Regions from separate parts of the Pandoraea vervacti genome, predicted to be linked through region 2. Evidence: predicted binding sites of a transcription regulator. Region 2 holds the regulator's gene; each other region holds the start of a gene.

Region 1 (5,114 bases), 2.0 Mb from region 2:
ATGGCGCGCTCCGGATCGTAGCTTCCCATTAAATTCAGATATTCGTTGGCGCGATGTCCGAATACCGTCTGGAATACCTCCTGCGTTTCGAAAAGCATGATGAAGAGCGTAGGTGCAACGACGACGATTTCGAACTGCTCGCTTGATGCGTTAATCGTCAGCAGGTCCTTGGTGCGATCTTCTTGATCATCGATGACGCTCGGATGCGTCGAGCGGACGTCGTGAATCACGAGCGTCTGGAGCTCTCGCAGATAGATGACGTCGCGAGCGGTCGTCGGGACGTCGCTCAATGTCGTGGGGCAATAAAAGCGTGACGATTTCACGAGCGCTCCGGGCATCCACGCCTGAAGAAATGCAATCGCGTCCTCGGACGGGCAAACGATGCTTCGAAGTATTTCCATGTGACTCTCCTTAGTCTGCGCAACTCATGCAGTGCGCGCCTTCCTCCATGCACGCCCGGTACTTGCGCTTAAGTCCCAACGCGAAATCCCGCCGTTCGAGGCAGTACTCGATGTCGCTCCCGCTCCAGCAGAGGATCGTGGCAGGTTTGATGGAATTGACCAGGTTCTGTGCTGTGTCCGAATAGTTGCCGCTCACGAACAGGCAACCGATTAGCGACGAAGGGCGTCGCATCAGATGCGCGAGCAAGGTCGCGATGGGCTCCTTGCTGGCGGCTCGTTTCGTACGTGTGGCCGGCTTTGAATAGTCCTTGCATTCGACAATGGCCGCGATGCCTTCGGAATAAATCATGCCGTCGACCTGCTCGATGACCTTTCGGTCCTCGTGCAACACCCTGAATGGCCATCGGACCTTGGCCCCGCTAAGCTCGAACCCCTTCAGCACCAGATATTCCAGCGCCTTGCCCGCATCCCAACCCGGTGTCGAGCATTGCTTGACGTCGCGCCATAATCCGTCGACATCCTTCCACCCATACCCTCTCACGCGTTCGATGTATTCCCTGTCTGCGACCATGCCGTTCTCCGTGAATCTCAGGGCGATTCTAGAGGCGCAAATGGCTGGGAAACGGCAAGCGGCCGATTTATCGGAATTGGCCGATGCGGTTCGGCTTTTTGTCTCGATTTCGGCGGAAAAACGTCACGCGTTGTGAGTGTGCGCGCTTCGTGCAGCGGGATGTCGGCCTGACACCGGGCGTCTCGCCTAATGTCCGGGGCGGGCCAGATCGGCCAGCGCCCGCTGAAACGCCGAGGCGTTCTTCATGCCCTGGTCTTCGTGGTTGGTATTGAAGAGCACGTGGGTGTCATCGGCGAGCGCGGCGATTCGTTCGACTCGTGCGGAGATGTCGATCAGCTCACTCGCGCTGTACTCGTAGACGAAGCGACCTGACGACGCCGTGATGCCCTGGCGATTCCACGCGGCGGCGTTGCGCCCATGCAGGCGGACCACGCAGAGATCGTCGCGTGTGGTCGCCCACACGGCGGGCACCGTATTGTCGAACCCGACCGGGCTGTCGACGATGGTGTGCGCTGCGCCCGTCTCGCGAAGCATTGCCAGCGTCGCGGTTTCGCGCGACGGGCTATCGAACCAGCTGCGATGGCGAAATTCGACGACGTGACGCTCGCCATCCAGTCGCCGTGCCGTCTCGAAGACAAGGGCGCGCCCGGCCGGATCGTTTTGCACGCGTGGTGAAAACTGAAAGTGAATCGCGCTCAGTTTCCCGCTCTGGCGCAGCGGCTCGACGGCGCTCAGATAGCGACGCCACAACTCGTCTCGCAGCTCGGACGGAATGTCGCTGGCTGCGATTTGAATGCCCTGCGTCGCGGGGGAATCCTCCGACGCGTCCGACGCGCTTGCGCCCAGCGCCCGCGCGATGTCCTTCGGAAACGCATTCAGTGCGGTGGTGTGGCCGGTGAAGGCCCGAAACGCCTTGATGTGAAAGCGAAACGACGAGGGGGTGCGTTGTGCCCATCGCCATGCGACGCCGGCATCGGGCAGGCGGTAATAGCTGCTGTCGACCTCCACCAGATCGAACGTCGATGCGTAATGGCGCAAGCGTGCTTCCGGCGTAGAGACGCCGGGCGGATAGAACCGTCCGCACGCGATGAGCGTGGGATCGGTCCAGGACGATGTACCGATGCGAATCGTCATCAGGGGCCGCAATGGAGAAATAGGAAGAAGCGGAGAGGATTCGTCTTAAATTCGCGGGAGGCTCGATGGGCGTCAAACCCATCGTTATAATGTATAAATATACAGTATTCTTAAGGCGTCCTCGTACAGAAGCGGCACGTTTCGTCTGCTTATGTGCGTATTTCCGTGGTTCTTTCGCTAACTTGCATGTCCGAACAGCCGAGCGCTACCGCCCGCGACCCATGGGCCGAACTGAATGACCGCCAGCGCGAAGCGGTCGACTATGGCGTGGGCGACGATGGCACGCCGGGCGGCCCGCTGCTCGTCATTGCCGGGGCGGGGTCGGGCAAGACGAGTACGCTCGCCCACCGCGTTGCCAACCTGATCGTGCGCGGCGCCGATCCGAACCGCATTCTGCTTCTGACGTTCTCGCGCCGTGCGGCGAACGAAATGGAGCGACGTGTGGGCGCGGTGCTGCAAAAGGTGCTGGGGCTGTCATCGACGCAGCCGCCGTCGCTGCCTTGGGCGGGAACGTTTCACGCGATCGGCGCACGGTTGTTGCGCGACTTTGCACCGCGCATCGGCCTGTCGGAGGCGTTCACCATTCATGACCGCAGCGATGCCGAAGATCTGCTCGGTCTGGTGCGTCACGAACTGGGATTTTCGGCCACGCAGTCGCGCTTTCCGCTCAAGGGCACTTGCCTGACGATCTATTCGCGCGTGGTGAACAGTCAGGCCCCGCTTGGAGACGTCCTGGCGAAGCATTTTCCGTGGTGCGCGCAGTGGGAAGGCCAACTCAAGCAGCTCTTCGGGGCGTATGTCGACGCGAAGCAGGCGCAGCATGTGCTCGATTACGACGATCTGCTGTTGTACTGGGCGGAGACGATGGGGGCACCGGAACTTGCGCGCGAACTCGACGCGCGTTTCGATCACGTACTCGTCGACGAATACCAGGATACGAACCGCTTGCAGGCGCAGATTCTGTTGTCGATGAAGCCGCAAGGGCGCGGTCTCACGGTGGTGGGTGATGACGCGCAATCGATTTACGCCTTCCGTGCGGCAACAATCCGCAACATCCTCGACTTTCCCGGGCAGTTCGCCGAGCCGGCGCATGTGGTCACGCTGGAGCGCAACTATCGTTCGACGCAACCGATTCTCGATGCGTCCAATGCCGTCATCGCCGAGTCGAGCGAGCGCTATGCCAAGGCGCTGTGGACGGACCGGCCATCGTCACGTCTGCCGCAGCTCGTGAACGTGAGCGATGAATCGGGGCAGGCGCGCTGGGTCGCCGATCAGGTGCTGGCCCAGCGCGAGACGGGCACCCGGCTCACGCAGCAGGCGGTGTTGTTTCGTACCGGCAGCCATAGCGCCGCGCTGGAGCTCGAACTCACGCGTCGCAATATTCCGTTCGTGAAATTCGGTGGGTTGAAGTTTCTCGAAGCAGCGCATGTGAAGGACATGCTGTCGATTCTGCGCTGGGCGCACAACCCGGCGAGCCGCCTGTCGGGGTTTCGCGTCGCACAGTTGATTCCGGGTATCGGCCCGGTGAGCGCGACACGGCTGCTCGATGCGATGGCGCAATCTGCAACGCCCGCCCAGGTGCTGGCAGCGTTCAAACCTCCCGCGGCCGCCACGACGGAGTGGCGCGCGTTCGTCGAGGTCTTCATGGTGTTGCACGACACGCGTCTCGCGTGGCCGGCGGACGTCGATCTGGCACTGCGCTGGTATTCGCCGTTGCTCGCGCAACGCTTTGACGACGCCGCCGTGCGGCAAGCCGATCTCGAACAACTCGCACGCATTGCAAACACTTACGGTTCGCGCGAGCAGTTCCTGACCGAACTTACGCTCGATCCTCCGGACGCGACCAGCGCCCAGTCCGGGCCACCGTTGCTCGACGAGGATTACCTGATCCTGTCGACCATCCACAGCGCGAAGGGGCAGGAGTGGCATTCGGTGTATGTGCTCAATGTTGTCGACGGGTGCATTCCCTCCGACATGAGCACCGGGGATGATGAGGATATCGAGGAGGAGCGGCGGTTGCTGTACGTCGCCATGACGCGTGCGAAGGAGTCGTTGCAACTGATCGTGCCGCAGCGGTTCTATGTCCATCAGCAAACCGGCATGGGCGATCGTCACGTGTATGGCACTCGTAGCCGATTCGTCCCGGACGCGATGCTGCCGCTGTACGACATTTTTCCAAAGCCGCGCGAGGATGATGCGCCGCGCGGGCCGGTTGGCGACGTCGCGGTGCATATCGATGTGGCAAGGAAGCTTCGCAATGCGTGGTCCTGACATCGCGTTGCGCATGGCGCGCGTGTCGGACGTCGAAGCGGTGACGGCGCTTCTCATGCAGACGTATCACACGACGTGGGCGCCGATGTTGCGTCCCGACGTCGCAGCAACGTTCGCCTCGGGCGAGCGGACGCGCGCATATGTGCGCGCGCACTGGCGCGAGTTCATTGTCGCGGTATCGGGGACGTCCGCAAGTGGCCTCCAAAGTCGACCGGCAGGCGAGACCGCAAGCACCCCGACTGCGACCTCATCCGCGCCCCCAACCGAGACCTCGAGCGAGACCCCGAGCGAGACCCCGAGCGAGACCCCGAGCGCGACCCCGAGCGAGACCGCAGGCGAATGCAACGCCACGTACGAGGACGAGGTCGTGGGCATGGTCCACGTCATCGGCGACTTTATCGACGCGCTGCATGTTTCGCCGTCGCGCCAACGCCAGGGCATCGGGATGTTGCTGCTCGCCCACGCGGAGACGCAGATGCGCGCGGCGGGCCATCGTCTCGCGCGTCTGGAGACCGACACGTTCAACACGCAAAGCCGTGCGTTCTACGTTCGCAATGGCTATGCCGAGGTGGCGACATACCCCGACGAGGCATGGGACAGCGGCTTGACGACCGTATTGCTCACCAAAGCGCTCTGACGCCTGCGTCGGGCGCGCAATCTTTCGGCACGTTTCCGCTGTCAGGCCCCGAAATCTTCTAAAGTTGCTGTCTTTTACGCATCAGGTATAGTCGCCGCAT
Region 2 (5,114 bases):
GGCGGCGCTGCGGACTTCGGTCCGTCGCGTCGCGAGACCAGACTGTTGGAAGAAGAGCCGGTGCCTTGCGCCGGCTTTTTGCTTTTTGGAGCGCAACCCGAGCGCCAGTTTTTCCCTTGATGTCGTCCTTTCCCCCATTCGTTGACGTTTCTGGAGCACACGCCAGACATGACCGATTTTCTCCGCACTGACGTTCGTGGCCGTATCGGCTTCATTACCCTGAATCGCCCGAAAGCGCTCAATGCGCTGTCGCACGACATGATTCGCGCCATGGCGACGGCGCTCGCCGAGTGGCGAGACGACCCGAAGATACTGGGTGTTGTGCTCCAGGGGGAGGGCGAGAAGGGCCTGTGCGCCGGTGGCGACATTCGTTATTTCCATGAAGCCATCAGTGCCGGTCGCACGGACATCATGGATTTCTTTACCGACGAGTACGCGCTGAACTACACCATCGCGTCATATCCAAAGCCCTATATCGCACTGATGGACGGCGTGGTCATGGGGGGCGGCATGGGTATCTCGCAGGGCGCGGCGCTGCGCATCGTGACGGAAGCCACACGCATGGCGATGCCGGAGACGGCCATTGGCCTGTTCCCGGATGTGGGCGGTGGCTTCTTTCTCGCCAACCTTGCCGGACACCTCGGTGAGTATCTCGGCACGACGGGGATTGTGTTCGGCGCCGTGGATGCTTGCGAAATCGGTCTGGCCGACGTGGTGCTGCCGCGCGGGTCCTTGCCCGCACTTTGTGAGCATCTCGCGAGTGGCGACTGGCAGGACGGCGAAGCGGTGCTCGACGCCGCGCGCACTTTCTGCCGCGAAAGCCTGCCGCCGCCGGGCCTCGCGCCGGGCAAGCTGGCCCCGCTGCGCGATGTCATCGACGCGCATTTCGGTTTGCCCGATATGCCCGCCATCCTCAAGGCGTTGAAGCTGGAGGCGCGTTGCGAGTATTCGGGTTGGGCGGAAGAAACGGAGGATTTGCTGCGCACGAAGCGTTCGCCGCTGATGGTGTGCGTATCGCTTGAACAGGTGCGGCGCGCCCGAAAGCGCTCGCTCGCGGACGAGTTGCGTGAAGAGTGGCTGATGATGCGCAGCGTCTTCAATCTCGACGGCCGCACGGGGGCGGAAGGCGTGGAGGGCATTCGCGCCATGGTGATCGACAAGGACCACAAACCGCAATGGCAGCACCCGAGCATCGAAGCCGTAAAAGCGGAAGATATCAAGCGATTCTTCGACGGTGACCGTCAAGGCGCCGACAACCCGCTGCGCGATCTGGGCAAGTGACTCGCGGTTTGATGGCCCGGACATCTCCGCTTGCAATGCGACGCAACTGACCGCTGTTACCGCCCGCCATCATGGCGGGCGAATCGTTTGCATCACGCCTTTGCAGAGTGATGGTTTGTTTGCCGCATCCTTGGGCGCGTTACACCGCTGCCTGACAGAATTGTTCGCCGACGGCCTGATCCAGTTTGCGGCAGATATCGGCAATGGTGCCGACCATGACGATGTGCGACACGTCGCGATACACGCGCACGTCATGGCTCTCGTCACTCATGTTCACGTCGCGACGCGCCTGTTGCTCCCGCACATTACGCGACGCCTTGACGGCTTTTCCTGCGGGGCAGGGGCGACGCGAGGCCGATGCCATCGCTGCCGCGATCGTGCGCGGCAGTGCTGTCGGACGCGTGCGCGCCGGTACGGTATACGAGCGGGCGATGGCGGGCGACGACGCGAACGGCCCAGACAGCGCCGAGAGACCGTAGACCGCCGACAGGCGCGACTGCGGCGTCTGTGACGTCTGCGATGACACACTCACGCGCGGTTGACCAAGAGACGTGCGCAGCAAACCAAAAAGTCGAGCCATGATGCGATCCTTGTTCCAATGCGGGTCAGAGGGACGTGCCTTGCTGCGTTTCGCATCGCTTTCACAAATCGAAGGCGCAGCAGGGCCCGGGCGCCGGACCCAGCCCGGCGCAGTCGGAAATGCAAATCTTCAGGGAGCGGGGCGAAGCGTCAGATCACGTCGCCCCTTCGTTCGCGCTGAACGATCAGAGATCGTTGTTGCGGATCAAGCCGACCGCGATCCCTTCCAGCGCGAAATCACCGCTGCCTTCGTCGACATTGATGTTCTCGAAGTCAGGGTTCTCGGCGATCAGTTCGACGCCGCCCTTCACGCGATGAAAACGTTTGACGGTCACGTCGTCGCCGATTCGAGCCACAACGATCTGGCCTTCGCGCGCGTCCGCCGCTTTCTGCACGGCGAGCAGGTCGCCGTCGAGAATGCCTGCGTCGCGCATCGACATCCCGCGTACCTTCAACAGGTAATCGGGCTGGCGTGCGAACATGTTCGGATCGCACTGGAAGTTACGTTCGATGTGCTCTTGCGCCAGAATCGGGCTACCCGCAGCGACGCGCCCCACGAGCGGCAGCGACAACTGCATCAGGCCCATGTGCGGGAGCGTGAACTGATGCGAGCCGCCGGCTTCGTCCAGACGCTTGAGGCGAATGCCGCGCGATTGACCGGCGGCCAGTTCGATCACGCCTTTGCGCGCCAGCGCCCGCAGGTGCTCCTCCGCGGCGTTGGCGGAAGAGAAGCCCAGTTCCGCTGCGATCTCCGCGCGCGTGGGCGGAAAGCCGGTGCGTTCGATCGCTTGCTGAACCAGTTCGTAGACCTGCTGTTGACGGGCGGTAAGTTTGATCATGGCATCACTGTATGGAAGCACAGGTGGCTGTATTTTTGTACAGTGTTTGCAAAAAGGCAAGGGAAAACTTCATGTAGTGCATGAAGTTCCGCCCGGACGGCGCTCGGCGGTGTATGTCTCCAGCGGGACCGGGCCGTAACAGAACACCCCGTGCGGCGTACGGTTCCAGCCGACCGGACCTAACCGTTCAGGATGGTCGACGTCTCGGCTGGTCGACATGGCGAGGCCGACGTTCGGGGTCGGCCTGCGCGTCACGCCGAATGAGGGAAAGCCCGGCGAAATGACCATTAAACTTCGAGGCACGTACGCGAAGGTCAGAGCCGGTCTGTTCGGAAAACGCGCGCATGGCGTCGGCGTTACGCGCCTGCGCCGCTTGCATCGCCTGACGCATGCCGCGGCGTAACAGGGCTTCGCCCGCCAACGGCCCGAACGACAGCGCCTTCATCGCATCGCTCGGCGAGGACAGCCGTTCGAGCACGAGCGCGCGGGCGCCGCCGAGCGTCAGTTCGATCGCGCTGAGTAGACCGACCGGTCCCGCGCCAGCCACCACAACATCGATGGGGTTTGTCATATACTTCGTATAAATATGTACTGAGTACATGTAAACTGGGTCATCAGGAGCGACATGTCAACGCCAACCGATTTGAGATCACGCAAGCGCCTTGCCACGCGGCAGGGCATTTCCAATGCCGCAACGCGGCTTTTCCATGAGCACGGCTTCGATCACGTGACGGTGGATCAGATCGCTGCGGCGGCCGATGTCGGGCGCATGACGGTTTTCAACCACTTCCCGCGCAAGGAAGACATGTTCTTCGACCGGGACGAAGAGGGGCGTGAAGCGCTACGTGAGGCGATACGTGCGCGCGAGCCGGGCGTGTCTGCGCTCGAAGCGTTGCGTTTGCTCGCGCACCGGTTAGTGGCGCAGGGCAGCCCATTCGTCGACTTTTCGGCCCGGAGTCAGGGATTCGTGCGCACCATCGAGGGCAGCGAGACGCTCAAGGCGCGAGCCCGTGCCATTCGCGACGAATTGGCCGACGTCGTGGCACAAGCGCTCGCCGAAAGCGCGGGGCGGCCCGCGACCGACGTGCAGGCCCGGCTGGCGGCCGGTTTGCTGTTGGCGGCGTGGACGGTGGCGTTCCTTCATGGACACCGGGTTTTCGCCGACACGCAGGACACGTCGCACGCGCAGAAAAGCTTCCTGAGCCTTGTGGATCAAGGCGCGAGGGGGCTTCAGGCCGCGTTGGCGGACTCCCCGTACGTCTGAGCGGGCGCCGCTCGGCGGGGCCGTGCTGGCGGAATTCATCAGCACAAATTCTCTAATCCTTATTCCGGCATAAACAAAAGCGAAAATATTATTTTTAATTATTTAGACGCGCTCATAGACTGGCCTCCTACACACGAGAAGCAAACAAGGAGTGCAAGTCATGAGCAAAGCAGCACGGGGATGGAAAGCTAAGAAGCTGGCAGTCGCACTGGGCGGTCTGGCGTTGGCCGCCAGCATGACGATTCAGGCGCACGCAGCCAGTCTTTCGCTGCTCAACGTGTCGTACGACCCGACGCGTGAGCTGTACGCCGACTACAACAAGGCGTTCGAGGCCCATTACAAGCAAGTCTCCGGTGACACCGTCACGGTCAAGGCCTCGCACGGCGGCTCGGGCAAGCAAGCCCGCACCGTGCTCGACGGCGCGCCGGCGGACGTGGTCACCCTCGGCATTTCGGCCGACATCGACGAACTGGCCAGCGCCGGTCTCGTGAACAAGGACTGGCAGAAACGTCTGCCGGATAACGCCACCCCTTACACCTCGACCATCGTGTTGCTGGTGCGCAAGGGCAACCCGAAGGGCATCAAGGACTGGAACGACCTGGCCAAGCCGGGCATCAGCGTGGTGACGCCGAATCCGAAGACGTCGGCCGGCGCCCGCTGGAACTACCTCGCGGCATGGCTCTATGCGCTCAAGCAGCCGGGCGGCAACGAGCAGAAGGCGCAGGAATTCGTCAAGGCGATCTACAAGAACGTGGGCGTGCTCGACTCGGGCGCGCGCGGTGCGACGACGACGTTTGTCGAGCGCGGTATCGGCGACGTGCTGATCGCCTGGGAAAACGAAGCGCTGCTGTCCGTGAAGGACCTCGGCCCGGACAAGTTCGACATCGTCGTGCCGTCCTCGTCGATCCTCACGGAGCCGCCGGTGGCCATCGTCGACAAGAACGTGGACAAGCATGGCACCCGCAAGGCCGCCGAAGCCTATCTGCAATGGCTGTACTCGCCGCAGGGGCAGGAAATCGCCGCCAAGCACTTCTACCGTCCGCGCTCGCCGGAAATCGCGAAGAAGTACGAGGCGCAATATCCTAAGCTCAAGCTCTACACGGTGGATGCCGATCTGGGCGGCTGGACGAAGACGCAAGCCAAGCATTTTG
Region 3 (5,114 bases), 440 kb from region 2:
TGCGCTCCGATTACCGAACGGTTCCGGCGCGAGCGTCAGGCGGCGATCGCGACGTACACCTCGGCATCCGACGCCGCCCAACAAGCCGACGCCGCGACGCTCAGCCTGCGAACCGACGGGTTGCGGGTCGCTCGCGCACGCGCCACGGAGTTGCGCGCGCTTCAGTGAAGCGGAACGTGTGCCCGCATCGGGCATTCGGATTGACCGTTGATTACGTAGTCACCCGAACGTGCTTTCCCTAATCGGGCAAGCCCCGATTGGCGAAATACCAGCAGGTGACCAAAATGAAATCGCCCTCTTACGTCCTTTTGGGGGTACTGCGACAACGTCATTTGCCCGCTTCGGCGGGCATTTTTCTTCGGTATCCGCAGGATTCTGTCCAGACGTTCAGGCAAAGGGGGCAGCGATGTGCGTCTTTCGCATTAGCCGCGTGGAGGTGACTTGTCGTCGTGCGCATGCGGCGCCGACGCGTGCGCGTCGGTTGACGGACTGTCCGGCTCGTCGTGCCCCAGCCAACGGTGCGCGAGCGATTCGATTCGCCCGCCGAGCGCCAGCACGATAAGCAGCAATATCATCGCCACCAGCGCGATATGCCAACGCCCCAAACCGCAAATAATGCCGATCCCGGTCGTGCTCCACAGCGCCGCAGCTGTCGTAAAGCCGTGCACCGACGCGCCATGACTCGGCCGGATGATGCAACCCGCTCCCAGAAACCCGATGCCGGCGACGATTCCCTGCACCACCCGGCTCACGGACGAGCTGTCGTAAGGCAGGGCCGTTCCGGGAAACGGCACCACGGCGAGCACGAACAGGGCCGAGCCGAACGAGACGATCGCAAGCGTTCGCAAACCGACCGACTTGTGATGCAGATTCCGGTTGAGCCCGACAAGTCCGCCAAGTATCAATGCCGCCGTGAGCCGCAATGTGACTTCGATGATCTCAGCCATCCCTCACCTCGCTCGTCTGCGCGATTTATATCTGTGTCGACGCATTATCGCCCGACGACGGGCCAATTTGCGTAGTGTCATCCCAGTCGTCGAACAATCGCAGTTGGCGCGTTGCCTGCGCTTCGAGCATGCGCACGCCAACGCCCAACAATCTGACCGGGCGGCGTTTGCGCCCCACGGCTTGCGCCAGCAATTCACGGCACTGCGCCGGGTCCACACCCAGTGCGCCGGCCTCCGCCGTCGTTCTCGAAAAATCGGCGAAGCGAATTTTGACGAAGACCTTGGCGATAGCCAGCGGCTCGCTGCGACGCGCCCGCCCGATGCGCTCGGCCAACTGACGAAGCAGCCGCGCCAGTGCCGTCTCACACTCGGCCAGCGTTCGCAGATCTCGCGTGTAAGTGGTCTCCACACTGATGGATTTGCGTTCACGGTCCGGACTGACCTCGCGGTTATCGATGCCTCGACAGCGCTCGTAGAGTCGCTGGCCGAAAACGCCAAAACGTTCGGTGAGATCCACCATTGAATGGCCGCGCAGATCAGCACACGAATCGACGCCGAGCGCACGCAACTTCTCGGCCGTCACCTTGCCCACCCCGAACAGCCGTTCGACCGGCAGCGCCGCGACGAACGCATCGACTTCGCCCGGTTTCACGACGAACAGCCCGTCGGGCTTGCGCCAATCGCTGGCGATCTTGGCGATGAACTTGTTGGGGCCCACGCCCGCGGACACCGTCAGACCGACCTCCGCGGCAATACGTGCCCGGATTTCGCGAGCGATTAACGTGGCCGACCCTCCGCAACGCTGGCTGTCGGTCACGTCGAGGTAGGCCTCGTCGAGCGACAACGGTTCGACGAGTTCGGTGTAATCCCGATAAATCGCCATGATCCGTCTCGACGCTTCCTGGTATCGGTGCATCGACGGCGCAATGATGCGCAAGTCCGGGCAGAGTTTGACTGCCTGTGCGGACGGCATGGCCGAGCGTACGCCGAACGCCCGCGCTTCGTAATTGCAGGTGGCGACCACGCCGCGCTGATCCGGCTGACCGCCGACCGCCAACGGAATACCGCGCAGCGACGAGTCGTCACGCATCTCGACGGAAGCGTAAAAACAATCGGCGTCGCAATGAATGATCTTGCGCAGTGAGGTGGTCATGGTAAGCGGCGAAAACACTGTGCAAATATACAGCATTTGCGCATTTTTCGCGCTCCATCCGTGACATCGCCGCGTACGATCCTATCGCGCCGATGTCACGTCATCGCACGGGCAAGAATTGAAGAAACTGCGCGCCAAGCAAATTCTGTACGTAGCCGATGCCCGCGCGCCGGTACTTCTCGTCCAGCATCTCGGCAAGAAGATCCAGCCGGCCGATGACTTTTCCGAACTCGCGCTCGAAGCTGACATTGCGGACGTCGGCGATTTCGTTGGCCAGCAACAGCGGTTTTCCGGCCATGTCGCGTCGGCTAGCCAGCAGCCAGGCGGCAATTTCCACGTTGCGCGCGGCATTGTAGATGCGCTGTGCGTCCAGCCCGTCGCTCAGATAGAACACGGTGGTACCGCCGTGCGCAGCAATGATCGTGTCCGAAAGACTGAAGACGAACGCCGCCACGCGGTCGCCGCCGAACGCCGGGTCGAGCGAAAGCGACAATGCCCGCACGTCGCGCAAGTCCTTCAAATCCGTCAGCGTGCGACGCCCCTCAATGGCGGCGCGCAGCTGTGACATGGCGTCGGCCTGAGTCGCCGCCCCGCCCTTGCGCCACTCCCGCGGGTTGCGCTTGTAGAGCTTGTCCGCCAGCAGATACAGGCTCTCCAGGTTCGCCCGCATACCCAGCGTCGCCATGCGGTTGATATCCGTTTGCGCAAGATCCGCGGTCGTCATCGACGTCGAGCGCACCTTGCCGCGATCGACCGGCGCGTCCTGATACGACGCACAACCCGCACACATCACGACGCCACCCATCGCAATGACGGCAACCGCCATCGGAAGGTGTCGCATAGCGTGAGGCAGCGAATGTCGTCGTCTTGGCAAAGCGAGCCGTCGGGTCATGAGAAAGTCGTTTTGAGTCAGCAAAGACTCTACGCGATCGACGCCCTCGCTTCGCGCCCGCCATGCCTGAAAAATTGTGACATTCGGTAACGCCAGTCGGTAATGCCATTCGGTAGCGCCATTCGGTAGCGCCATTCGTGAACGCCATTCAATACGCGCGTCCTTGCACCCGCACCGGATCAAATCTCACCGATCTACGAGACTTACGGAAATAGTGCATCGCGGGCGCTCGCAAACAATGGATGCGCCATCGCCTCTTCCAGCCGAAGCACTGGCGTCACACAACAATCCGCATCGGCGAACCTTGCCGTCCACTCGGCCTGTGATGCGCTGGCGAACACGGCAGCCAGCTCCGCGCGAAGCGCCGCCGCATCCTTGCCCCCCACTGCTTGTCCGAGCGTCCAATGGCGCATCTTCCAATCGCTACGCCCCAACACATCGCACAGCGTCTCCCAGAACTTCAACTCAAGCGCCCCCACAGCCATGTATCGACCATCGAGCGTGCGGTAGACCTGATAGCAAGGCACGCCCCCGTTGAGCAGGTCGGTCCCCGCGCGCGACACATGCCCCTGGCGGTGCAGCGCCACCGCCGGAACGAGATTGGAGCGAAACACCTCATGCGTCATGGAAATGTCGAGCCAACGCCCGCGCCCCGTGCGTTGCGCCGACACGAGTGCAGCCAGCACGGATTGCACTGCCGCCTGTGCTCCGCCGTACAGGTCACCGATCTGAAAGTTCGGGATGATCGGAGCGTCGCCTGCATCGCCGAGTTGGTCGAGCACGCCCGCGTAGCCGATATAGTTGATGTCGTGTCCGGCCGCCTGCGCCATCGGCCCTTGCTGGCCATAGCCTGAGATCGACGCCATGACCAGCGACGGCCGGATGCGGGCCAGCGTTTCGAAGTCGAAACCGAGGCGCGCCATCACGCCCGGCCGGAAGCCTTCGAGCAGGATGTCCGCATGAGCAATGTGCGCCAGAAAGGTGGATCGGTCGGCATCTCGCTTGAGGTCGAGCCGCTCCACCGCCTTGCCTCGATTGAGCAGGCGCCAGAATGCGCTCGGCGGGCTTTGCCCATCGCCAAGCATCATCTCGCGGGCATAGTCCCCTGCCCCCTTGTCTTCGATCTTGATGACGTGTGCGCCCATCTCCGCCAGACGCAGCCCGGCAAGCGGACCGGGCAGGAGACGCGTGAGATCCAGAACCGTCACGCCCGACAGGGGACGCTCGGGCGGCTGAGCGGGCGTGGACGATTCACGGGCACTGGCAAAGTCGGGCGATGGGGTCATGGCGGGCAAGTGGTTGACGGCGAATAGGCTCACCGTACCGCGCCCGAGCCCTGCGCCGCAAGCGGGTAACACGCCGACGCGACTCGGACATTTCCGAAAACCGCCGTGCTACCCGCGACCCGCGCCATCGCTCCAAAAAACGGGACCGGCCGCATCGGCCGAATCGGCAGAATCTGCCGAACCGGATGCATCGTCCGGCATCGGCCCGAGCGCCGGTCCCGCCACCACCCCCTCGCGCAACAGGCGCGAAATCTGGCTATCGAGGTATCCCAGATCCCGCAGAATGTCGTTTGTGTGTTCCCCAGCCGCGGGCAACGGCATACGCGCCGGCAACCGCTGCCCGGCCATGGTGATGGGCAGCAGCGGCACCTGCGTGGACTCGCCATCCTCCGTCATCAATTCGCCCAGGCCGCCGCTCTCGCGCAAGTGCGGATCGTCGAACAGCGCCTGCGGTTTCACGATGGGCGCGAACGGCAAGCCGTGACGCTCAAAGGCCGCTGCCAGATAGCTCGCGTCGAAACCCTGCATCATGTCGCGCAACAGCGGAATCAACCAGTCGCGGGCGAGCACGCGATCGTTGTTGGTCGCCAGCCGGGGATCCTCCGCCAGATCATGGCGGCCGAACACATCGCAGAAAATTCGCCACTGCGAGTCACTCACCACGGCAAGGAATATCTGAACCCCGTCTCTCGCCGTGAATACGTCGTAAATGCCCCAGGCCGACACGCGTGCCGGCATCGGATCGGGCGCCACACCGGTGACGGCGTACTGCTGCATATGCTGCGCCGCGAGCAGTACGCAATTCTCGAAAAGCGCGCCCTGCACCTCCTGACCGC
Region 4 (5,114 bases), 470 kb from region 2:
TGCTCTTCCGTACGGAAGAGTTGCAGCGTGCCGGCCTGACGGCCTTCATAGGCGATCCCCGTTTCGGCCCGCAGTTCGCGCAAGCAGTCGCGGCTGTATTCAGCGATTCGCACCATGCGTTCCTTATTGACGGCATAACGCTCGGGCGTGCAATTGCGCAGCATCTGATAGAGCCACTTCAATTGCGTGAGCGTGCCGTCCGGGCGAATGGCGAGCGGTGCGTGCTTCTGGAACAGCCATTTCATGGCCTTGGTCGGAATCCCCGGAGCCGCCCACGGCGACGCGTAACCGGGCGAGATCTGGCCGGCGTTGCCGAAGCTGGTTTCGAGCGCCGGACCCGCTTGACGATCGAGCACCGTGACGTCATGTCCGGCCTTTGCCAGGTAGTAGGCGCTGGTAACGCCGATGACGCCGCTGCCGAGAACGATGACCTTCATTGCGTTGACTCCTGTAAAACCATAGTTATGCAGTAATAATTCGCATGCTATTCTCGGATAGGCAGGTTTAGTTAATGTATATCGCCTGAATTCAGGAATTAATCATGAGAGTGCAGCAGCAATCGGTTCGCACGCTGGACCGGCTCGATCGGCGGATTCTGACGCTGCTCCAGCAAGACGGCCGGATGTCCATGAAGGACCTGTCCGAACAGGTGGGCCTGTCGATAACACCGTGTATCGAACGCGTGAAGCGCATGGAACGCGATGGCGTGATCATGGGGTACTTCGCCCGAGTGAACCCGGCGGCGCTCGGGGCGGCATTGCTGGTTTTCGTGGAGATCACGCTGGATCACAAGTCCGGCAACATGTTCGATCAGTTTCGCCGGGAGGTGCTGCGCATTCCGGAAGTCATGGAGTGTCACCTGATCTCCGGCGACTTCGACTACCTGATCAAGGCGCGAATTCGTGAGATGTCCGAGTACCGCAAGTTGCTGGGCGACATTCTTTTGCAACTGCCGGGTGCCGTGCAGTCGAAAAGCTACGTGGTGATGGAGGAGATCAAGGAAACGCTCACGGTGCACATCGAGGAGTGACGCCGACATGGGCGCCATGGGGGGACACGCAGGACTGCCGCTTTGCGACCTGGATCGGGAGGGGAACGGTCGATAGTCGGATTTATCGATTTGCGCGTTGCGGCTGCATCGACCCGCGTTTTCCGCCGCGCCAGGGGCGCACGCTGCGGCGCCGTGTTTGACAGTCTGTCAGAAGAGCGGCAGTTGCGGGTCGACTTTGCCGGTGGATTCAGGGCCCGTTGAACCGCGCCGCGTCGTTGTACCGACCGACGTGTCGCGGCCGTTCGTGACCAGATCGCCGGGCGGTCGGTCGGGCACGCGAAACTGATCCACTCTCAATGGCGGGCGCGCCTGGTTTAGTCCCAACTTGCGGGCTGCCAGGTGGAAGCGCTGGCGAATCAACTCGGCATGCAGGCCAGTCCCCCGCATACGCGTTCCAAACTCGGCACTATTGTGTTTGCCATCGCGGACTTGCTCGATCAGGCTTATCACATGGCGCGCCCGCAATGGGTAATTGGCTTCGAGCCAATCGACGAATACGTCATGAACTTCTCTCGGAAGTCGCAACATCACGTAGCCGGCGTACGTCGCACCCGCTGCGGCTGCCGTCGTTAGGACACGTTCGATGTCGAAGTCGGTGAGGGCGGGCACGATCGGTGCCACGATCACGCCTGTCGGGATGCCGGCGCTCGTCAACTTGCGAATGGCTTCGATACGCTTGGGCGGCGTATTGGCGCGGGGCTCCATCTTGCGAGCGATCTCCGCGTCGAGCGTTCCCACCGAAATGAAAACCCTGGCAAGTCCGCGCTCGGCCATCCGCGACAGGATGTCGATGTCCCGAGTGACAAGTGCGGATTTGGTGGTAATGCCCACCGGGTGGCCAAAGCGCTCAAGCACTTCAAGCACACCTCGCGTGATGCCGTACTCCCGCTCTATCGGTTGGTAGGGGTCGGTGTTCGCGCCCAGTGCGAGCAGGGCGGGTTGGTATCCGCGCTTGCGCAATTCGGCATCGAGACGTTCGGCGGCGTTGTGCTTGGCGTACAGACGCGTTTCGAAGTCGAGTCCTGGGGAAAGGCCGAGATAGGCGTGTGTTGGCCGCGCAAAGCAGTACGTGCAGCCGTGCTCGCACCCTCGATAGGGATTGATCGAGCGGTCGAATGGAATGTCGGGCGACGTGTTGCGGGAAATAATCGTTCGTGCGGTCTCCAGCGCGACCTGGGTGACGAATTTGACTTCGCATTCCTGGGCCGCGTCTGATTCGTGGCGATTCTCGTCGCTTTCGCGACGAAATTCGGAGAAGCGCGATTCGAGATTGGCCGTAGCGCCTCGGCCCTTGCGCGACGGGGGCGGCGCGAATGAGGATGCCATGGTTCGTCTCCTGGTCGTCTCCTGAATGGCGACCCTGTGACGCATTGGAAGCAGCCGCAGGGGATGGCTGTCATTATACTGTGTTTTTATACAGTATTTTGACGGAGACGAAAGATGACAACGAATGCAGCCGCAATGGCGGTGAGCGTGCCTATGGCAGTGGCGGGCTGGAAGGCGTGGGCGTCTTGGGCGAGGTTATGCGTCGCGCTCGGGAGCCACGGGGGGAATATACGGGGCGATGGCTCGCGCAATGGCATCGAGCGCCGTGTCGTCGGCGTTGGGGCGTTGCCGGGCGAGGTGGATGGCTCGCTGGGTGAGCAGGGAGTACAGGGTCGCGTGGTTGCCCCCCATTGCGGCAAGCGCTTCCGTGTGTCGGGTGACGATGCCGGCATCGCCGCGCGACACCGGCCCGGCCAGCGCGCCCGAGAGCCCGCGCTCGCGCGCGGCGTTGAGCGTCCCCATCACGAGAGGCCACATCGCGTCTCGGGCGTCTTCCGTCGGGAGACCGATCGCCTTCCACAGATGCGTTGCTTCGTCGAGAAGGCAAAGCAGAAAGCTGGCGGCGTAGTTGGCACCCGCGTGATATCGCATACGCTCGCCCGCAGGAATCGACAGGGTGCGACACCCCATGTCGCTCGCGAGACGTTGAAGCACTTCGTTCAGCGGCGCTTCAGCCTCGATCGCGATCGCGCTGCCCGGCAGGCGAGTTGCGTCATCGTCCAGTCCCGCAAAGAGAAACAGCGGATGGAATCCGCCGATTTGTCCGCCGTGCTTCGCTGCAGGCGCAAGCAGGTCGACTTCGGATGCTCCGCTGCAGTGCACGAGCGCCTGACCGGCGCGAGGCGTGAGGTGCTCCGCGCATTCGGCAATGGCGTCGTCGGGAACCGTGAGAAAAATCACGTCGGCACGCGAAAAGACAGCGTTCATGTCACCGGGGCGGTCAACGGTCAGTGGGTGGCAATCACGCAGCGCCGCTGCGACACGCTCGGTGTTTTCCCTGCGGCGGCTGGCAATGACGGGCACTTCATATCCGGCCCTGACGGCAGCCCGCGCCAGAGCGCTGGCGACACGTCCCGCACCAATGAAGCCCAGCGTCGGCCGGGGCGGGAGTGGTGGCGAAGTGAGCGTCACAATCGGGTCCTACTGAGACAGGCGATTCGGTGTGTCGTGGATTTCGAAGTACGTCTGGAACGCCACGGCGAAGCCGACCATCATCAGCATGGCGCCGACAAACAACGACACGCTGACGATGATGACGGCGACCCAGCCCGAACGGGACTTGGTCGTGACCCGAGTGTTGAATTGTGCGTTCCAGCGCTCATCCGGGCGAAGTCCGTAGACGATCGCGGCGAGAAACGCCGAAAACAGCGAGATGGCGCCGAGAACCGTCAAGACCCATCCCGCCGGGGAATGCAGTTCGCTCGTCACAAGCAGCCCCCAACCTGCCACCCCGCACGCAGAACCCACGATGTGGGCCCAGCCGAAGCGATCGCGCAGGCCGTACAAATAGAAGCGATGCAGCCCCAGCGTGCCGAACAGCATGGCGAGGCCGGCGGTCAGGGTCTTGGACTTGTATGCGACTGCGTTCATTGGGTGTGGTTATCGGGCAGGCGTTTCGCGAAGGACTTCGACGAGCGTCCAGCGCATGCTCGACGCGTCAGCGGGCGGATTGGCCACGGGCTCGCCGTGAATTTTCACGCGGTATTCTACGCCGGGCTTCCACTCGAAGCCATCGATGTGGGCGTACCACAACTCCCACTGCGATTTTCCGGTGTCGTCCGCCGTACGGACGCGCAAGCACTTACGCGGTGCTACCCCGACGCAATCCGCCATTTGCGAGTCGACATCCAGAATGCGGTCTTCTGTCCTTGTCGTGCCGCTCGCGCCCGCCACCGGACGGTTGAGCAGTGTTTGCGACGCGTAGGTCAGCGTCTCGCCGTTGGGCGCGCTCAGTGTCAATTGCGTGTCGCGACGCTCAAAGCGGGTCACGCTCGGCAGCGTCTTGAGATAACGGGACTCGAACGCCATCGAATCCGCGCACGCCATGCGCGTCGCAGCAGGGGGCTGGATCGTGACCTGACCCTTGCCCGGACCGATGGTGTACTGACCGAAAATTCGATTGCAGCCGCCTGTGCCGGAGAACGCGCCCTTGTCGTTGAACGTGAGGTTGATCACGCGGCCTTCGGGCAGGCTCGGGGCGTCGCTTGCGCCTTCCCATTTCACGAGTTGCCACGTGCCGAGAATGTCGGCGGGGCCCGTCGCGGCAGCGGTGGTATCCGCGGCGCCTGACGTCGGACTCGTGCCGCCGCCCGTCGGTGCGGCGCAACCGGCTAGCAGGGCGGCCGGCACGAGGAGGGTCGCCACATAGGTGGCGAAGGAGGCGGGGCGGAGCGAGGGTCGGCTTTGCGTCATGATTTTGAACGGGTGTAGTGGCATGGAGGGCAGGGACGGCCAAAATCGCGTTGAACTGAGGGCAGTGTGTTCAAACGGCGCCGTGAATACCATGATCCGTTGACCGGGTCTGCGAGGGGACAGTTCCTTGCGTAGGGCTAAGGACATTTCCCAATCGGTGTGGCTAACTGTCATGGCGAGGCCTCAAGGCTTCCGGTACGTGATGCGGTATATCGCGCCGGCATAGTCATCGCTAATCAATAGAGAACCGTCTGGCAATGTCAGCAGATCGACGGGGCGGCCCCACACGGACTCGTCGGCGCCCAGCCAGCCCTGAGCGAAGACT

What was found. Region 2 encodes LexA, which represses DNA repair genes until DNA is damaged. Its sites were predicted from a motif close to ACTGTATNNNNATACAGT; they were not measured.
Region 1: the regulator LexA is predicted to act here: its motif matches at 2,195-2,212, upstream of UC34_RS01755 (ATP-dependent helicase).
Region 3: the regulator LexA is predicted to act here: its motif matches at 2,117-2,134, upstream of dinB (DNA polymerase IV).
Region 4: the regulator LexA is predicted to act here: its motif matches at 2,455-2,472, upstream of UC34_RS08435 (PA0069 family radical SAM protein).

Annotation. Positions count from the first base shown of each region.
Region 1 is NZ_CP010897.2:396,743-401,856, forward strand. Features, by position in the region: gene UC34_RS01740 (hypothetical protein) at 1-401, opposite strand, end outside; gene UC34_RS01745 (hypothetical protein) at 412-972, opposite strand; gene UC34_RS01750 (DUF72 domain-containing protein) at 1,159-2,106, opposite strand; gene UC34_RS01755 (ATP-dependent helicase) at 2,293-4,377, shown strand; gene UC34_RS26085 (GNAT family N-acetyltransferase) at 4,364-5,014, shown strand.
Region 2 is NZ_CP010897.2:2,347,789-2,352,902, forward strand. Features, by position in the region: gene UC34_RS10630 (enoyl-CoA hydratase/isomerase family protein) at 169-1,281, shown strand; gene UC34_RS10635 (hypothetical protein) at 1,421-1,861, opposite strand; gene lexA (transcriptional repressor LexA) at 2,046-2,699, opposite strand; gene UC34_RS10645 (FAD-dependent monooxygenase) at 2,887-3,270, opposite strand; gene UC34_RS10650 (TetR/AcrR family transcriptional regulator) at 3,325-3,963, shown strand; gene UC34_RS10655 (sulfate ABC transporter substrate-binding protein) at 4,124-5,114, shown strand, end outside.
Region 3 is NZ_CP010897.2:1,906,716-1,911,829, reverse strand. Features, by position in the region: gene UC34_RS08610 (hypothetical protein) at 1-168, shown strand, start outside; gene UC34_RS08605 (MgtC/SapB family protein) at 423-947, opposite strand; gene dinB (DNA polymerase IV) at 973-2,100, opposite strand; gene UC34_RS08595 (hypothetical protein) at 2,201-2,926, opposite strand; gene UC34_RS08590 (CaiB/BaiF CoA transferase family protein) at 3,196-4,278, opposite strand; gene UC34_RS08585 (CaiB/BaiF CoA transferase family protein) at 4,387-5,114, opposite strand, start outside.
Region 4 is NZ_CP010897.2:1,873,330-1,878,443, forward strand. Features, by position in the region: gene UC34_RS08425 (D-amino acid dehydrogenase) at 1-437, opposite strand, end outside; gene UC34_RS08430 (Lrp/AsnC ligand binding domain-containing protein) at 542-1,030, shown strand; gene UC34_RS08435 (PA0069 family radical SAM protein) at 1,199-2,377, opposite strand; gene UC34_RS08440 (Rossmann-like and DUF2520 domain-containing protein) at 2,573-3,508, opposite strand; gene UC34_RS08445 (TM2 domain-containing protein) at 3,518-3,967, opposite strand; gene UC34_RS08450 (META and DUF4377 domain-containing protein) at 3,977-4,789, opposite strand; gene UC34_RS08455 (PQQ-dependent sugar dehydrogenase) at 4,973-5,114, opposite strand, start outside.